4 regions of the Peribacillus sp. NPDC006672 genome follow, and region 2 is predicted to be linked to each of the others. Evidence: riboswitches for the same ligand, from Rfam matches in the RefSeq annotation. Region 2 holds a riboswitch; each other region holds the start of a gene.
What was found. A riboswitch is a leader RNA that binds a small molecule or an ion and turns the genes downstream of it on or off. The one in region 2 is predicted to bind thiamine pyrophosphate.
Positions count from the first base shown of each region.

Region 1: another riboswitch for thiamine pyrophosphate. It lies ahead of ACQKKK_RS00785 (ABC transporter substrate-binding protein); the one in region 2 lies ahead of thiT (energy-coupled thiamine transporter ThiT).
Region 3: another riboswitch for thiamine pyrophosphate. It lies ahead of tenA (thiaminase II); the one in region 2 lies ahead of thiT (energy-coupled thiamine transporter ThiT).
Region 4: another riboswitch for thiamine pyrophosphate. It lies ahead of tenA (thiaminase II); the one in region 2 lies ahead of thiT (energy-coupled thiamine transporter ThiT).

Region 1 is NZ_JBNNOR010000001.1:149,792-152,909, forward strand. Features, by position in the region: gene ACQKKK_RS00780 (protein-glutamine gamma-glutamyltransferase) at 63-890, opposite strand; TPP riboswitch at 1,128-1,237, shown strand; gene ACQKKK_RS00785 (ABC transporter substrate-binding protein) at 1,370-2,374, shown strand; gene ACQKKK_RS00790 (thiamine-binding protein) at 2,386-2,670, shown strand; gene ACQKKK_RS00795 (ABC transporter permease) at 2,667-3,118, shown strand, end outside.
Region 2 is NZ_JBNNOR010000002.1:408,714-411,831, forward strand. Features, by position in the region: gene ACQKKK_RS05365 (universal stress protein) at 1-380, shown strand, start outside; gene thiT (energy-coupled thiamine transporter ThiT) at 701-1,282, opposite strand; TPP riboswitch at 1,389-1,491, opposite strand; gene ACQKKK_RS05375 (cation diffusion facilitator family transporter) at 1,697-2,584, shown strand; gene ACQKKK_RS05380 (histidine kinase N-terminal domain-containing protein) at 2,823-3,118, shown strand, end outside.
Region 3 is NZ_JBNNOR010000002.1:127,381-130,498, reverse strand. Features, by position in the region: gene thiD (bifunctional hydroxymethylpyrimidine kinase/phosphomethylpyrimidine kinase) at 1-517, opposite strand, end outside; gene thiW (energy coupling factor transporter S component ThiW) at 486-1,007, opposite strand; gene tenA (thiaminase II) at 1,022-1,711, opposite strand; TPP riboswitch at 1,806-1,909, opposite strand; SAM riboswitch class I at 2,069-2,173, shown strand; gene ACQKKK_RS03945 (Fur-regulated basic protein FbpA) at 2,350-2,538, shown strand; gene ACQKKK_RS03940 (aspartyl-phosphate phosphatase Spo0E family protein) at 2,783-2,977, shown strand; gene ACQKKK_RS03935 (N-acetyltransferase family protein) at 3,049-3,118, opposite strand, start outside.
Region 4 is NZ_JBNNOR010000007.1:84,009-87,126, forward strand. Features, by position in the region: gene ACQKKK_RS13100 (ABC transporter ATP-binding protein) at 1-456, opposite strand, end outside; gene ACQKKK_RS13105 (ECF transporter S component) at 469-1,053, opposite strand; gene tenA (thiaminase II) at 1,067-1,750, opposite strand; TPP riboswitch at 1,886-2,014, opposite strand; gene ACQKKK_RS13115 (hypothetical protein) at 2,360-2,485, shown strand; gene ACQKKK_RS13120 (IS1595 family transposase) at 2,573-3,118, shown strand, end outside.

The DNA of each region.
Region 1 (3,118 bases), on a different contig from region 2:
TCCCCAAGCATTTTTATTTGCCAATATTTAAAGAAACCGGTTTTACAGCGGAAGTGCTTGAGTCATGAAAGGTAAATCTTCGGACCTATTTCAGAAACAATCAAATCAGATAGGCTGACAAGACCGTGGACGGGCTTTGCACGGGAGGGATTTGGTTGGAATTGTCTATAGTAGGAACTATCCAAGCTAATGATATGTTTTGTCAGGAATGCTGAGATGGTGGCATTCGGCTTTCTATTGCTATTTAGTTCATCGATGATACCTTGTGAATTGGTAATCCCGATTCCGTGGCCATAAAGGAGGTCTTCTCCTAATAATATTGCATTCTCACCTTGCCATTCAGGTGTTTCCTCATCGTGATCAGGGTTTTTGAAGTAAAGGCAATCCCCTGGTAAATAATCCGTTCCTTGATGAACATGAAGAGCCATATTCTCTGGAGGGCGCCAGTCATATAGAAAAAGGTTTGAAAAAAGGTAGTCGAAATTCCTAGGGCCGATTAAATCCAAGATGGCCTTTAAAAAAGTGATGACTATCGCTGTACCGCATTCGAAAGCGTAAAGTGTTCCATTCAAGAAAATGTCCAGGAGTGCAGCATGAGGGGCAATCCCTGGCTGAAGTGTGAAGGTGCCATCCTTTGAAAGGCGCCAATATTGTTTATTGGATGCCGATTCCTCAAGTGTGGAAAATTCTGCATCACTTTTATCCAACGCAAAAGCTGCCTCGATGACTCGGTGCCTCAGTTGTATATCGAAATTAAGGTTTCCAAAGCTCCGATATTCAAAAATGTTAGAATCTTCCGCCAGCAATTGGAGAATTTCAAGCGATTTAGCAGGTGCTATACCTGGTTGGATGTGACTGACATCTAACCATTTGTGATTAATCTTAATCATGATCATATCCACCTTTTGCTTTTGAAATTAAGGGTTTATAAAACCAGTACACAAAAATGTCCACAGGTTATGCTCATTATATGAATACCTGCAAGGAAATGACTATTTAAACGTGTCAGGCACATAAACGAGAATGATTGGAATGGCATGAAAACCTTTCTAATTAATGAGAAGAAGCAAATTAGTATTCCCTTTTCTCCATGAATTGATATAATGGGAGAGAAAAGTTCATATGTACGAGAAATGTAGGGGGGCCAGTACTGCTGGCTGAGATTGCGTCCTTTAGATGCTGACTCTTTGAACCTGATCTGGATGATGCCAGCGGAGGGAACATATTATTACTGACTATCTGTTTTGTATGTTAAACGTCCGAATTCATCTTCGGGCGTTTTTTGTTTTTTACCGGTATTGGAATGGACCCTGGCGCCCCATTATGGTACGGCATATGGATCTTATATGATGTGTAGGAGGATAATAGCTTGAATAAATTCTTACCACTGTTAACTTCGTTGTTCCTTTTGGCTGGATGTGGGGCAGGCGGAACTAATGAAAAAGAAGAATCATCTAAAAAAGAAGGCAATAAAGAATTAAAAAAGGTATCGGTCGTGCTTGATTGGACACCGAATACAAACCATACAGGATTGTATGTAGCCAAGGAAAAAGGATATTTCAAAGAACAAGGTCTGGATGTGGAAATTATCATGCCAGGCGAAGCTGGAGCTGATAAGCTTGTGGCTTCAGGGAAGTCTGAATTCGGCGTGAGCTACCAGGAGGGCATTACGCAGGCCCGCGTGCAAGGCGTGCCGATTGTTTCGCTAGCTGCTGTCATCCAGCATAATACCTCTGGATTCGCTTCACCTTCGGCAAAAAAAATTAAAACTCCCAAGGATTTTGAAGGGAAAACGTATGGTGGCTGGGGGTCTCCAGTTGAAAAGGCCGTTATTGATTCACTTATGAAGAAAGAAAATGCCGATGCAAATAAAGTGGATATAGTGAATACAGGGGACACAGATTTTTTCACTTCGGTTAAAAGGGATATAGATTTTGCCTGGATTTATTATGGGTGGACAGGTATCGAGGCTGAGTTGCGAAATGAAAAGCTTAATATGGTTTACTTAACCGAATACTCTGATAAGCTTGATTACTATACGCCTGTTTTGACAACAAATGAAAAGATGATTAAAGAGGATCCTGAAACTGTTAAAGCATTCGTTCATGCAGCTTCGAAAGGGTACCAGTTTGCGATTAAGAATCCTGATGATGCAGCAGACATATTAATTAAGTCTGCACCTGATCTAGATCCAAAACTAGTGAAGAAAAGCCAGGAGTGGCTTGCAGATAAGTATCAGGATGATGCTCCGCGTTGGGGTGAACAAAAGCTTGAAATCTGGAAGAATTACAGTGATTGGATGACGGAAAATAAGCTTCTTGAAGGTGATTTCAATCCTGAAAAGGCATTTACCAATGAATTTTTACCAAAATAGGAGGAAATACAATGGCCAATTCATTAATTAGTATACAGATTATTCCTAAAGGGGAAAATGTCATCCCTTTGGTCGATGAAGCAATCAAGATCATTGATGAATCAGGTGTTAAGTATGAGGTTCACCCGCTAGAAACAACAATGGAGGGTGAGCTATCCGAGCTTCTGTCGGTTATAGAAAAAATGAATGTAAGAATGATTGAAATAGGTTCGCCGAATGTCATTTCCCAAGTGAAGATACTATATCAGCCGAGCGGGATTACGATGGATACGTTAACGGAGAAATATCGGGCATGATCAAAAGGGGAATTTGGAAGAAGGGGGCTCCCTTCTTTCTTTTATTATGTTTACTGATAGTATGGGAGTCAATGACAGTCTTATTAAAGGTTGAAGAATGGCTGCTTCCCGCTCCATCAGCCATTTTCATCGAAGGAATTGAGTCGTCCCGTAATCTTTTTGGACACCTTATATCAACAACTGAGCTTTCGTTATCGGGTTTTCTTATTGGAAGCTGTATCGGCTTATTAATTGCGGCAATCTTACACCTATTTCCAGGTGTGAAGGACGCGGTTTATCCTCTGCTCATACTATCACAAAATATACCAATCATAGTTTTGGCACCGCTTTTAGTGATCTGGTTTGGCTTTGGCATGCTGCCTAAGTTAATTGTGATTTCACTCGTATGTTTTTTTCCGGTTGCGGTTGCTTCATTGGATGGTTTTCGCCAGACACCTTACGAACTTAA
Region 2 (3,118 bases):
GTATCATGGGAAACGCCTCGGCTCCGGGGTTCGTACCGGCTGCGGGGTTTTATGTGGATCCCGTCCAGACACATCCCGTCGTTGAAGTCGAACAACCAAAACATCAAAGGGTAAATGATACCCCTTCCGCCATCGAGAGTAGTGTTCAGAACGCAAAAAGTAATATGTTGAGATTGCTAAGTGAATGTCAAGTCAAGGGGAAATTCGAGATATTGGAAGGACATGCGCCAGAAAGCGTATGTGATTATGCGGCAAGAACTGCTGCCGACCTCATCGTTGTAGGCAATAGCGCTAAAAGCGGTTTGGAAAAATTCTTTCTTGGCAGTACTAGCAGTTCCATTGCGAAAAACGCACCTTGTTCGGTATTCATTGCAAAATGAAGATTGAGCCGTTCTGCCCTGTTGCAGCTTATAAAACGCCTGTGATTACTGGAAACTTATTTGTACAGGAGATTACACCTGCCTTACCATATTACCACTAGTGGAAAACGTAATTAGAGGAGTTATAAAACATAAGCACGTGTTTCTTTCCGAAAGATTTTCTTTTCAAAATTGCGCTTATTCGCCTTTACATGTGTGGAATGAATTCCAATCAACGTTCAAAATTTATAAACCTTCAAAAAAACTGTAGACAAACTCAATTATTTATCGAATTTGTCTACAGTCTGAAGCCGGATTCATTATAGAATCCGGCTTTTTTATTAATAGGCTTTTTTCAGTAATACACTTGAAGCAGCCGAATATAACATCATCACCACAAGGGCAGATAAAATAAAACTGATCAGCATATAAGTCCCATTATAAATGAATGAATAAATCGCTACTGGCTGTCCTTTTGGAGCTGCAGAGCCAAAAAACACGATTCCGGATACGAAATGACACAGAAACCTCAGAAAACTGCCCAAAAACATACCGCAAATCCCAAACCACTTCGCTTTGGAACGCTTTTCCTCTTTATAGCTATTTACAAACTTATTCATGAATACACCGGATATCCCGACAACCGTAAAAGCAAGATAATAATCAATAAAGCCTTGAATCGGCGTGCTGATCCATGCTGTACCACTGACGATTTGCAAAAGCCCAAGTAACAATCCGGTTAACATCCCACCTTTGATGCCCCAACGATATGCCATCAGAAAAATCGGTACCATGGCTATTGATATCGAGCCCCCTTGCGGCCAGATTCTTGAAAAAATGAATCCAGAAACCAAATCCAGTAATAAAGCCAGTGAAGCAAAAATGGCAACCTCTGTCATGAATAACGTTTTATTTTTCATCATGTCTCTCCCTTCTCCAAAAATGAAAAGTGTACACGAGTTCCCTCCCTGCCAAATTTTACACAAACAAAAAAGCAACACCGGGGCGGTAATGGATGCCCAGTATTGCTTGTATCCAAAACCACATCCCTACGCTAGTGCTAACTATCAGGTTCATAGGGTCTGAACTTTAACCGTTCACTCTCAGCCTTTTGGCTCCCCTTGTGGAAGTATTTAATATTCGATCCTCGGTTAGAATATACTACTAGTTTCTAAAAAAGACAACTTAAAGAAAATGTCATATCATAAAAACTTGCCACTCCCATATTTATGGGAATACCCTTTCTTTTAACCAACTTCAATTAACCAAGTTAGATGGCTAAATGCAACAACTTTTCTAAGGTTTGTTTCCTAATTTACATCGGGGAGGGATTAGACATGGATAAACATTCGATTTCAGCCGAAAAAGGCGCCTACATAAGCATTGCCGCTTACATATTCTTGTCTGCTCTTAAATTATCATTTGGTTATTTCGGTGATTCTAAAGGGCTTTGGGCAGATGGTTTAAATAATACGACCGACATCATCGCTTCCATAGCCGTATTGATTGGTTTGAAAATTTCGAAGAGGCCTCCTGATGATAATCATTCATATGGTCATTTACGGGCGGAAACCGTAGCCTCGTTGGTAGCTGCCTTCATCATGATTACCGTGGGCATCCAGGTTGCTTACAGTGCTATAGAATCCTTCTTCCAGCAAGATTCAAAAACTGTTCCAAATATGCTGACCGGCTATGTCGCTATATTCTCTGCAATTTTCATGTACGGAATCTACCGTTATAACTTAGCGTTAAGTAAAAAGATCAACAGCTCTTCCATCTACGCCGTTGCACAGGATAATCGTTCCGATGCCCTTGTCAGTGTTGGCGCTTTTATAGGAATCATCGGTACTAAGATGGGAATCCCCTGGCTGGATGCGATAGCTGCAGCTGTAGTAGGGATCATCATCTGCAAAACGGCCTGGGATATCTTCCGTGATGCATCCATCTCTTTAACCGATGGTTTCGACGAGCAGCTCCTGCAAAAGATCGGACAAACCATTATATTGACAGAAGGTGTTAAGGACATGAGTGAAATTAAAGCACGTATGCACGGAAGTGAAATCCTGCTCGAAACTACCGTACATGTTAACCCTCTTTTGACCGTCATCCAAGGTCACGATATTACGGTTAAAATCGAAGAGAATCTTTTGAAGGAATATAACATCCAGCATGTAATCGTTCACATCGAACCATATGCATTCAATAAAAAAGGTAACCGTCATTAACTTTGCGGATACCTTTTTTTATTATTAAATCCTGTAATTCCTTTAATAAAAATGTGTCAAAAAAAGGTATTTATCGACTATTTGCCGAATATTTATTCCAATTGACACATGTGTAAAGAACTCTAATCTGTTATCATAAAAAACAAAATGTAATTATTTTAATATTTTGTAATTTTATTCAAATAAATTAATTTCTGGGCGAAAGTAAAATTCATTTTCCTACAGTATGGAGGGCAAAATGGTATCTAATCGAGAAATGACCATTCACTTTTTATCTTCTCAAAAAAACAGCATCATTTCCAAATGGAAAGATGAGTTGCTCCATTTACCGGACGGATATATGGGGTATTTTAAAGGAGAAGTGGAAAAAATTTTTAATCTGCTAATGGATCAGCTTGAAAAATCGGATACTGACATAGACGATGTGCTGAAGGTCGTAGGTGAAAAAATTGCGTGTGATCGAGTTAATAAACAATTAGATATGGAAAAATTCTTTTCCACAGCAACCATCGGCAGATCCACCATCGTTGAGCA
Region 3 (3,118 bases), 280 kb from region 2:
TAAGTAAAACGGCTCTAGGACCCAGTTCTTGAATGGAGATGCATGCCCTGTAAAAATCTTGTTTCGTTCGAATTGACAAGCCAGTAAGCACTTCCGCTTCCGGTACATTTGGGGTTACAAGTGTTGCAATCGGAAGCAAATCCATTTTTAAGGCAGAGACAGCCTTTTCGTCGAGCAAATGGTGGCCGCTTTTGGAAATCATGACAGGGTCAAGGATAACGATGGCAGGCATGAAGGTTTTAAGGGACGCAGCGACTGTTTCCACGATTTCCTTTGATCCAAGCATGCCTATTTTTACTGCATCAACAGGAATATCTTCAAAGATAGCTGCTATTTGATCTGAAATGATTGCTGTTTCAATTGGCTGTACTGAACGGACTTCCATTGTATTTTGTGCGGTTACGGCTGTGATGGCAGACATTCCAAAGACACCATGTGCAGAAAATGTTTTTAAATCCGCTTGTATTCCAGCGCCTCCCCCTGAATCAGAGCCTGCGATGGTTAATGCTGTTTTCATAAAAAATCCCCTTCATATAATTATTTTTTAGAAGTATTTTAAGTAATATGAAAGCTAAAAACGCACCTGCGAATGAACTAAGCATAAAAGCTGGTAAAAAACCAAAAAGAGCAGCTTTTTCCCCCAATAGGAGGATTGCAAGTGGATAACAGGATAGGGATCCGAGAATGCCGGTCCCAATCACTTCCCCTAGACAAGCGAATTTCAAACTTTGTGTTTTTCGATAAAGGACGGCAGCCAAAAGTGCACCGATCATGCTCCCGGGAAAGGCAAAAATTGAACCGGTACCAGACAGGTTTCTAATGATGGAAACTAAAAAAGCTTGTGTCACAGCATAAGCTGGCCCCAATAGAACGGCAGTCATGACATTTGCCAGATGCTGAATAGGAAAGACCTTTGCAAATCCTGCAGGGATGAAAATAAATGAACTGGTCAGAGTCGTTATAGCCGTGATCATGGCAGTCAACGTCATTTTCTTGATTGGATTCATCATCATGCCAATACCTACAGTGGCCAATCCTGTTCATTTTGAACCATATCCCAGAATAAATATTCATATCGGGAAGTCACCAAAAAGTGCTTTTCTAATCTCAGAAGTTCCTTCTCAGGCATACCTTCCGTCAATTCTTCCAACAAAGCGATCAGCCATTTGTGTGCTTCCCCGAATTCAGGAGATGAATAGGACCTTATCCAATCTGCGTAGCGATTGTTTTCCAATGCTGCTCCATTTTGTTCTTTTAATAGCAAACCGATTTCATAATAATCCCAAGCGCAGGGCAGGAGACAGGCGATCAAGTCTGCCAAAGTCCCATGCTGAGCTGCATTTAGCATGTAACCTGTATAGGCTAAAGTGGTAGGCGTAGGTTCTGTATCTTCCAATTCCTTGGGACTGATTCCGAATTCCGAGGCATATTGCCGATGGATATCCATTTCTACTTGAAGGGTTTCGTTTAAAATGCTGGAAAACTTTGCCATGGTTTCGGTATTATGAGCTTTGATGACACCTAAAGCAAAGAGTTTGGAATAATCAATGAGATAGATATAGTCCTGCTTCAAATAATAGGAAAATTTCTTTTCCGGAAGCGTGCCGTTTCCAATTGACTGGACAAAGGGGTGTGAATGGTTCCTTTTCCAAATTTCCTTTGCCCGTTCATGAAGTCTTTCACTGAAGGTTTCTAATTTAGTATTCTCCATTGTTCATCCTCCTTTAGAATGGATCCTCTATTTACATCCATAAAAAAAACCGCTCCTGAATACGGAACGGGGTAGATGGATAAAGTCTGCAAATAGACGATATCATCCACTTCCCTCCGCCGGTATGAGCCGGTTCAGGTTCAAAGGGTCCGGAACTAATTCCATCTCAGTCTAAAAAAGACTCCCCTAGTGGTGTGAATTGTATGTAATTACTGACATCATATCAGAAAGACGAGAAAATGCAACCCGCATTTTGAAAGGGGAAACCCATTTATGGCAAGTAAAAAGGCAGAACCAGGTAATTGACTTTTGATGTTTATTGGGATAAAATCATTTCTACATCTTTTATATATTGAATTCTTATCCAGAGAGGTGGAGGGACTTGGCCCAAAGAAACCTCGGCAGCAGACCCATTTTGGGAACTGTGCTAAATCCAACAAGCATTTGCTTGGAAGATAAGAAGAGCCGTACGGACACTGTAAGCCTCTTCTTGAATTAGAAGAGGCTTTTCTTTTTGTGGAATAACGTTTAGTGGCATACTAGAAAAGGTATATATAATTTTGTGAAATCAAACCGGTTAATACAGTTTAGCTCAACTAGAAGCGGGCTCTATGATGACTAGGAAAGGAGCCATTTACATGGCAGAATTATTTAAGAGGATTGAACAGAGGAAGGCAGTGCTTATTGAAGAGTTATTGGCCAATGGAGTATACAAAACCTCTGATGAAAGGCACCTTTATGATGCCTCGTTAAAAGTACTTGAAGATGAATATAAGATTGTAATTAATAGACCTAATAACGAGTCTCCTTCGGAATGGATGACATAGTAAGCGATAGACAATAATCTTGGAAGATGTTGTAAGCATTCGCAGTCTACACTTGTGGATGCTTTTTTTATTTATGTTTATATAGGGGATGACACAATATATACATATTTAGAGAATTAAATAGGCTTTTTGTTACATTTTAACTATAAAAGTACACATTTAATTTCTGATAAATAGTTGATTTTAACTATAAGTTTCATTATGATGAAGGTGTAAAAATATTGAATAAATGGGAGGTGGCTTGATGCTTTGCCAGAAGGTAATTGTAGAAAAAGTAGAAGAGAAGAGACAAGAAATGATCAAATTGGCGGCAATTTATGGTTTAACAAGTCTTCTAACTGTTCAAGCAAGCCAAGAATTGGATACGCTGTTGAATGCGTTAACAAATAAAAGAGATTCTGAATATTTTTCCCTTAAGAAAGTATATAGGTATTTCTAAACTCTCCATTTCGTCCTCGTTTAATTTGAAAAAGGCTACTGCTCAAGGCAATAGCTTTTAAATGAATATCTTTAATTATCGACACGTTTACCAAGTATAATCAAATCCCTTTCAATGCCATCGAGCTCGGCAACCCGAGGT
Region 4 (3,118 bases), on a different contig from region 2:
CGGTTCAAGGGCCAATACTGAAGCAATTGCCAGACGCTGTTTCATCCCGCCTGATAATATATCTATACTTGTATGGATATCCTTTAGGTTCAATCCAACTTGACGGATATGATGACGGATCCTCTCTTTCATTTCTTGTTTAGGGACGGAAAGGTTCTCAAGGACGAAAGCAATTTCCTCATCGGCAAATGGCATGCAAAACTGACTATCAGGGTCTTGAAAAACATATCCCCATGAGGAAGGGCATATCAATTCTTCCGCTTTCATCGGGACTTCGATGGAATTCGGAATCAATCCGCTTAACACTTGCAAAAGAGTCGACTTACCACATCCTGATGGTCCCAACAATAGAACTTTTTCACCTTTATCAATCGAGACGGATAGGTCCTTGAAAATCAATGACTCATCACCTGGAAATTTCATTCTTAACTTCTCAACAGAAACGATTGGTTCCATGGCCATCACCCTCTACTTTAGGTCCAGTTCTTCATAATCTTTGCTTGAAACCGGACGAACAAGATTAGTTACTCCTGTTGCTTCCAGAACTTTAACTAGATAATAAGCGGTTACACCTGCAAAGAATATAGAACCCAAGAACCTCGCTATCATGAATAACGATAAATTCCAAAGGGAGAGAGCACCTATTTCCCCGTAGGCAAAATCCATTAGTACTGATGCAAGGCAGGAAGCTATCGCAGCTAAAACGGCCACCGACATATTGAATGTTTTATATCTGAACGCCATGAATACCAGTTCAGCGAACAAACCTTGGACCACCCCATATAAGAGTACAGTCAGCCCCCATGGTGAACCCAGAAAGAATTCACCTGAAGCTGCAGCTATCTCTGCCAGAAGTGCCACACCCGGTTTCCGTAAAATCAAAAAGGCGACGGGGCCAGCTATAAACCACATTCCATAAATAAGTTGATCTAGATGTAATCCTAATGGTTTAAAGGAATAATAAATCGAACCCCAAAGGATATAAACGATTCCAAATGCTACGGAAATCACGATCGTGACTAATATATCCGTTAATTTCAATCCTTTTTTCATGTTTCAATCTCCTTTATACTTCTAGTGTTTCCTTATGCACAGGCCATGTCTCTAAACGATAAGCCATTTCCCAAAATGAGTATTCATATTGGCTGCTAAGGATAAAATGCTCCTTCATTCTTTCCTTATCTTCATCTGTTACCTTTTCAGCAATCTCATCAAGCCTCGCAATTTGTTCTTCAACCAACGAGCGGAACCACTCTCCACCGTAAGCCGCTATCCATTCTTGATAAATCGGCTCTTCCGGTTTACACTCTTGCAGCTTTTCGCCTATTTCATAATACAGCCAATAACATGGCAAGATAGCCGCAATAACATCACCTAAATGTCCAGAATATGCCGCACGATACATATGGGAAGTATAAGCATAGGCAGTCGGGGCAGGTTTGAAATTTTCCCTTTCTTCTTTGGTGATGCCTAATCTCTCAGAAAAATTTTCATGAAGCTTCAACTCCGCTTCATATGTTCCTTGTGCGTGGCCGGCAAGTCTGCTTGTTGTATGTAAATCTGTAGCTTTGACTGCTCCTAAAGCTTGAACTCTAGCAAAATGAGATAAATAATAGGCATCCTGCATGACATAAAAACGAAAACACTCTAATGGCAATGTGCCATCTCCTATTCCTGCAACAAACGGGTGATTAAAGCTAGCCTCCCAAATATGATCAACTTCCTGGCGGATTTCATCTGAAAACTTCATTTCCATTACCTCCAAATTCTATTTTTCTATGAATGATACGGGATAAAGCCTTTTATCACCCCTTTTTTTGCAAATAAAAAACCACTTTCTTTAACGTAAAGAAAGTGGTTGTACTTGAAATAATACAGAAACGTATTGTCCCAGACCCCACTTCCCTACGCTGGTATAAACCAGATCAGGTTCTAAGGGTCTTAAAGTCATACTTTAATCTCAGCTTCTCAGGTAAAATCAGCTTTTACCTATAAAGCACCCCTAGTGGTACAAATTGTATATATATTTCATTTGCCTTTATATTAACACGATAAATCCAATTGTCAAACGTATTAGATAAGTTTTCATCCTAATGCTTAAAGGCTACTAGCCTTTCAATCTTGCGAATGTCCTTCAAATGCTTTGACCAAAGGGAGTTCATTTCGTAGATTACTCTTGAATTCGACGATTTTACTTCTGATTTTGATATTTACTCGTGAGTTTGAGTGATTTACTCGTGAATTCAGCCACTTTACTCGTGAGTTTGAGTGTTTTACTCGTGAATTCGACGATTTTACTTCTAAGTTTGATGTTTACTCGTGAATTCGACGATTTTACTTCTAAGTTTGATGTTTACTCGTGAATTCAGCCACTTTACTCGTGAGTTTGAGTGTTTTACTCGTGAGTTCAGCCACTTTACTCGTGAGTTTGAGTGTTTTACTCGTGAGTTCAGCCACTTTACTCGTGAATTCTTTTATTTTCTAGGATATGTTAATTAACTCTGTTGATATTTGATTAAACCGAACAAATGTTCTATAATAAATAAAAGAACGTTTGTTCGGATGGCTTTAAATGACGTTAAGAGAATTAATAGCAGAAATAAAAAAATTAAATTCAGCAGAACAACATAGATTAAAAGAATTTTTTATCAGTTCTCTTGCGTCATTTTCAGCAAGTGAACCTGTATTTCAAGAAGTAACTGAACGAAAAAATAAAGATGGCTACACTTGTGTGCATTGTGACTCTAAACGAGTTGTGCGTTTCGGTAAGTATATGGTAAAACTCGGTCTTAAAGAGATTGAACGGCAAAGATACCGCTGTAAAAATTGCCGAAAAACTTTTACAGATGTAACCTCAACACCCCTATACCGTACTCATAAGCCTGATAAATGGTTGGATTTTATTAAATGTATGTTGGAAGGCTATTCCCTTCGTAAATCAGCAGATCTTATTGGTGAAGTTCATTATGTTACTTTGTTCTATTGGAGACACAAAGTATTGTCTGCTTTAAAACAAATGGACTTCAACACATTTTCAGGGATTGTAGAGATGGATGAAACATATTTTTTGTACTCTGAAAAGGGGAAAAGAAATATTGAAGGTCGTAAACCTCGAAAA